Regions from separate parts of the Tindallia californiensis genome, predicted to be linked through region 1. Evidence: riboswitches for the same ligand, from Rfam matches in the RefSeq annotation. Region 1 holds a riboswitch; the other holds the start of a gene.
The links. Region 1 has a riboswitch for thiamine pyrophosphate ahead of thiW (energy coupling factor transporter S component ThiW). Riboswitches for the same ligand answer to the same signal wherever they lie in the genome.

Region 1 (3,150 bases):
TGGCTGTCACATAATTGGTAATATGATGGATCAATGGTTTTTTCCTTGTTGCTTCCATCATCATCTGTGTAAAAGGAAAGCCTTGCATTTTACCGTCTCCTTCCTTTAAGATCATAATACTCATGAAAATGATGTATCGGTCCAGGACCATTGCCAATGCCGAAAGACTCTTCGATGGCTTTTTTCATATAGCTTTTAGACGCTTCTACAGCTTCTCTCATGGGCATTTCTTTTGCTAGGTTAGCGACTAAGGATGCGGATAAGGTGCATCCCGTACCATGAGTGTTTTTCGTGTCGATCCGTTGACAGGCATAACGATACCAGTTTTTTCCATCATATAACATATCCACGGCTTCTTCCCCCGCTAAGTGGCCACCTTTCATCAGTACATTGGAGGGACCTAAGCGATAAATAGCTTCCCCTGCTTTTTTCATCTCTGCTTCTGAAGATACCCGTAGGCCGGTAATCACTTCTGCCTCCGGAAGATTAGGGGTTACTACAGTAGCTAAGGGTAATAGCTGATCCAGCATTGCTTTTTTTGCTTCTGGCTTTAAGAGATGAAACCCGCTTTTTGACACCATCACCGGATCCAGTACCACAGGAATGTTTCTAACCTGTCGTAAAAAAGAAGCAATGGTTGTAATCGTGTTGATGGTTGATACCATCCCTATTTTGATTCCATGAATCTGAATATCGTCAAGCAAGGCTTCTAACTGTTTTTTAATCATAGTTGGATCGATGTCCTGTACTCCTGTCACTCCCTGGGTATTCTGAGCTGTAACTGCCGTAATAACACTCATCCCAAAAACACCATGAGCACAGAATGTTTTTAGATCTGCCTGAATACCAGCACCTCCAGAACTGTCAGAACCCGCAATCGTTACCAAATTTTTCATTTCAAACAACCTCCTTTGCGTAAATTAATGGCTTTGCTTTTGCAGAGCGCTCCCATTACGAAAACGCCGATAACGGCTCCACTAGCAGAACTGATGCCAAAGGGAAGTATAAAAAAGAGCCAGGCGCCTTCAAAGCCCATTACATAGGCTGCTAGGGGAAAAGCGGCCAGAGCGCCTAATAGGGAAGTGCCAACTATTTCCCCCAGCATGGTTAATAAAGGTCTCCCTGTTTTCTGAAAAAGAAATCCTGCCAGCAAAGCTCCAAAAATACTACCAGGAAATGCCAGCAAAGAACCGGTGCCCAGCAGATTTCTCAAAAGAGAAATCATAAAGGCTATCACTACAGCCATGGGGGTTCCCAGCAACATGGCTGCAATCACATTAATCGCATGTTGCATGGGGAAGGCTTTTGCAACTCCTGCAGGAATGACGATGGTATGTGCGGTTACCACACCAATTGCAATCAATAAGGCCGCCATGGTAAGGGTACGAATATTCATTGAATTCCTCCTCTCGGATCAGGATGATGATAAAAAGGACAACGGCCAGACCAAATACCATAAAAAAAGCATTACCGGTAGGCAATGCTTTTAGAACACATGATACGTGTTAACATGTAAAGCACTTTCCTACGCTGGCATAACCCAGATCAGGTACAGGGATCGAAGACTTAAACGGGTCTTCCTCTCAGTCGGCCTAACCGACACTCCCAGTGTTTACTTCTGATTTAGTTTTCAAAACCATCATAGCATGCTGCCTTTCTTTACGCAAGTGATTCTTTTAAGCTAGCAACCACCTCTATTTTAATGAAACAATTTTATCAATCCGACACGTAACGCATCTGTTAGAAGATAATCACGACTACTCTGGTAGAATTAATCCATTCCGCCCGAGCATCCAGATTATCCGTTGAGAATCGTAAAGGGACAAAAGTTCTTCCACCAATGAACACTGGTGCTACGTCCATTCGACTCATCGTTCTGTTGGCACGGATCGATTTCTTCGGATACGCTGTTAACGACCATATGGGGTTTATCAATGGTCAGGACGATAAAGCTTCCAGAAGCTTTTCATCGATGCTTTTAACTAGGAAGAATCAGAACTGTTTTTTCTTATTTTGCAGATCGATTTATGTTTCTTTGATTCATTTGTTTTTTGAACATCAGTTTGAATAGCCGATCTTGATCCTTTGAAATAATATCCTGATATTCCACACTATATAATCTTCGTTCCGAAAATTCATGAATATCGACTACGAGACAGTCAACAGCAAAAGTTTCTTTTACCTCTTCAATTTTCAAACTAAAATGAATTTCAACAAATTCATTGAGTTTAAGCTCTTGTGCTTTATTGCCTTCAGCACTGCTAGCAAGCATCACTTCAAAGGTTAAGGAATTCCCCCCAACTCTTATGATATGGATAGGTATTTTCTTCTCTTTAGATCCTTTCATAAACCCAACTTCTTCCCACATAATGGAAAAATATTTGTCTGTTGGTTTCCAGACAAAAGACTCTAAAGCAATACTATCTTCATCCATTTTCTTAATACTTACTTCATATTGCACAAAAGTTTTCTGAACAAAAAAACTTAGAATGCCTTTTTTGAGATATTTAAGCTCTTCTTTCTCTTTATCCCGCTTATTGAGTCTTAAGGATGATACTCTTTTTCCATAAAATAAATGTCCTTGGAAAGTTTCGATCCCAGTAGCATCTTTATTGATAACACTCAAGGACACATCTCCAAAAAATGCACTGTCCATTCTTTTGGTTATATCAAGGAACTGATTTTTGTTTTTTAACAGTTCAATGGCCTTATCCGCTATCATTGGGTCAAACTGTTTTCCACGGTATTTCCTTAGTTCGCTGATCACTTCTTCAATCCTAAAAGATTCCCTATATTCCTTTTCCGATAGCATGGCATCCACCGCATCTGCTACCATAATAATACGACTGAATAAAGGAATATCGCCTTTTTTCAATCCTTCCGGGTATCCACTTCCATCATACCATTCAGAATGATGCCTAATATAAACAGGCGCATCTTGTAATAGTTTCAGACCAATTACTTGATGTTTAACAATTTCGTAGCCTAAGGCTGGATGAGATTTAATTTTGGTATATTCATCAGTGGTTAGCTTATCAGATTTTGTTAATATTTTTTCCGGCACTACTAACTTTCCGACATCATGAAGTAAGGATGCAATGTATAAATTCAATCGATCTACTAAAGTTTTTTCCAGGTTAAGAGAATCGT
Region 2 (3,150 bases), on a different contig from region 1:
TATCTTTTTGAATTCCCAGGGCTTTCGTAAACCTACGAAAGTTTTCATTAACCAGTTTTTCATCGTCTTTTGAAGCAAATCCAAGATTCATGCTTTTGTAACAACCTTCACTAACCCCTCCTTTTCGACTGCTAAATCCATGAGTTATATTATATTGCTGATTCCAGCCTTCAAAGGCTCCATATTCTACCTGCTGTTGTTGATACCAAGAAAATTTATCTTTTTTAATAGTCATCCTATTTTCCTTCCTGTCCGTCTTTTCTTATTTCTTCTTACTTATATTTTAACACATATTTTTCAAAAACAAAGCCATCCAGTACAAAGGACCTAGATGGCCGTTCATTAGAATCTTTATCTTTTTACTTCTTCAGGTAAAAACTTATTTGTGAAGGCTTTTTCAGCCGTCAACGAATCATTCAAAAGTCCCTGGTCATACATCCAGACAGCATAGTTTTTCCATATTTCTTCTTTCATTTCTCCCCACCTTGATGCGTCAGCCTGGTATTCCTTTGATAAGAACAGTTGGCTGGCTACTACCATTTCCTCATCCAATTCAGGCACATTTTTTAGTAGATGTTGTGCTGCTTTTTCAGGATTTTCAATCGCATATTCATATCCTCGAGAAGTTGCTCGTAAAAATCGATGTATTAAATCCGGATCTTTTTCAATTAAAGCTTCATTTGTAATAATAAGGGGTGTATAGAAATTAAGTGCTTCCTCATATTGTTGCAAAGGAATAAAATTTATTTTATAGTCCCTTAATTCAGCAGCAACACCGTCCCACCCATAGTAAATCCAACTAAAATCAACATGATTTTCTACACCATCAAAAAAATCTGACGTTCCAATATTTACAAACCCTACTTTTTCAACGTCAGCATCGTCTTTTTCCATCAATGCTCTTATCGTTGACTTCTCAACCGGCGAACCCCATCCACCATAATCTTTCCCTTCAAAATCTCTGGGTCTTTCGATCCCTTTGCCGACAGGCGAAGCAAACCCGGACGTATTGTTCTGAATAATCGCGGCTATGGCTTTAATGGGCAAAGGCTCCTCCGCTGTTCTTGCATAAGTTACTTCTTCCTGGTAACTAATTCCAAATTCCCCTTGTCCAGCGCCAATAAGATCCGCACTCCCACCCTGGCTTGGTTGAATCAAATCTACCTGAATTTCTTCCTCTTCAAAATAACCTTGCTCTATGGCCACATATAAACCTGTATGATTCGTGTTGGGTACCCAATCCAGGACTACCGTCACTTTTTCTAATGCACTACCCTGTTCATCTTTTTCCTTCTCTGCTTGACTGCATCCGGTGATAAAAATAAACAATGCCATCACAAAGCTAATCCATCTTATCCCTTTACTTGCTTTCTTCATTGACAAACCTCCTCATTTTCAAATGATTATAAGTTGCTTTTTTAGCTAATACAAAAAAATCTGCTTCCTTTTTGGATTGCAGATTTTCACATCACATTTTTCTACTATCCCTCCGCTGGCATTATCCAGATCAGGTTTTGGGTCGGAACAAACAACTCCCTCTCAGCCAGACACGCCAGCTCCCCTTATATTTTTCAGATGTCTTTTATCATTATAATGTTTTCCTTTTTTTCTGTCAATTCATACGCCTCACCCTTTTTTATTAACCATTCAAACTTCTGCTTGATTAATTGGTGAAAATCGTTTATGATTTTGATAGATTCTCATCTAAACTGGGTATCAATTACATAGAAGCCAATAGAGCTTTGGCACCACAACAGCCAAAGCTTTTACTATATGCAAGCTAAGAATCAGCACACAGGAGGTGTTATAAATGGATACATTGGTATATTCTCTTATCAGAGTAACGCTAATGATTTTGATTTTCCGCACAGTCATCCGGCTGATGGGTGGTGGTTTTTCTACCCGTTCAATAAGACGAAAACAGCGACAGCCAATTGCTCCTGCAAATGTAGAAGCAACCGAATCAGAGAACCAAAAACCCGAACCAGCAATAATGGTAACAGACGAGATCACTAATGAGCCTATTGATGAATCTAAGGCATATATCCTTTTGGATGATGATGGTAACCGACGTTACTTTGCAAACTGGGATTCTCGACAACTTTATATTCAATCTAAATGAGACTACCCTATCATTTACTTTTAAAAAGACCTTCCCATTTAATGCGAAAGGTCTTTTTTAGGTCATTATCCAGGATGATTTTGTAAATGAACATCCATTTGAGGATAAGGAATGCTTATTCCATCTTCATCAAAGGCTTCCTTTACTCTTTCCATCATGTCAAAATAGATAGTCCAATAATCCTCTGCCTGACACCAAACACGAAAATAAAAAACAACTGCACTGTCCCCATGCTCCCCTAAAACAATCATCGGCGCCGGATCTTTCATCACAAGCGGGTGTTCATCGGCAATTCTTTGAAGAATCTGTTTTACCTGTCGAATATCCGCTCCATATCCAACACCAAACTTAAAATCCACTCTTCTGGTTGTATAGGCTGAATAATTAACAGCGCTACTGTTAGAGAGATTGGCATTCGGAACAATTATTTTGCGATTATCAGGTGTATTAAGGACTGTGTAAAATACTTGAATATCCTTTACTGTTCCCGCATGCCCTGCTGCCTCAATATAATCCCCTACCTTGAAAGGCTTTAAGATAAGAATTAATACTCCCCCTGCAAAATTCGCCAGACTTCCCTGAAGTGCCAAACCGATAGCAAAACTCATCGCACCTAATACAGCAACAAAAGAAGTCATCTCTGCACCAAGCATAGATGCAATACTGATAATAAGCATTACCTGAAGCAGTATACGCACCAACGGCACTAAAAAGGATTTTAGCGACTGATCCATCTTTGACTTATCCATTTGTTCTGCAATCAAAGTCGAAATTTTTTTAACGACGGTTAATCCTACAACCAGAAAAAAAATTGCTAAAAGCACTTTTCCTGCGTACGCATAAACCATTTCCGTCACAACACCCACTCAATCACTCCCTATTCTATTGTTAATCTTGGCTTAGCTGTTGCCACATCACTTTTTTACCCTAAAGTAAATTTGATAAACGAATTAAGATCGAATCATCCTCATGGCATTAAAGATGGCAAGCAACGCAACCCCTACATCAGCAAAGATAGCTTGCCATAT

Region 2: another riboswitch for thiamine pyrophosphate. It lies ahead of BLV55_RS03445 (ABC transporter substrate-binding protein); the one in region 1 lies ahead of thiW (energy coupling factor transporter S component ThiW).

What each region holds. Positions count from the first base shown of each region.
Region 1 is NZ_FNPV01000009.1:47,304-50,453, forward strand. Features, by position in the region: gene thiM (hydroxyethylthiazole kinase) at 1-88, opposite strand, end outside; gene thiD (bifunctional hydroxymethylpyrimidine kinase/phosphomethylpyrimidine kinase) at 90-896, opposite strand; gene thiW (energy coupling factor transporter S component ThiW) at 893-1,396, opposite strand; TPP riboswitch at 1,506-1,617, opposite strand; gene BLV55_RS15055 (stalk domain-containing protein) at 1,741-1,935, opposite strand; gene BLV55_RS12130 (HD-GYP domain-containing protein) at 2,009-3,150, opposite strand, start outside.
Region 2 is NZ_FNPV01000002.1:273,656-276,805, forward strand. Features, by position in the region: gene pgeF (peptidoglycan editing factor PgeF) at 1-235, opposite strand, end outside; gene BLV55_RS03445 (ABC transporter substrate-binding protein) at 352-1,377, opposite strand; TPP riboswitch at 1,468-1,573, opposite strand; gene BLV55_RS03450 (hypothetical protein) at 1,811-2,122, shown strand; gene BLV55_RS03455 (mechanosensitive ion channel family protein) at 2,188-2,988, opposite strand; gene BLV55_RS03460 (heavy metal translocating P-type ATPase) at 3,073-3,150, opposite strand, start outside.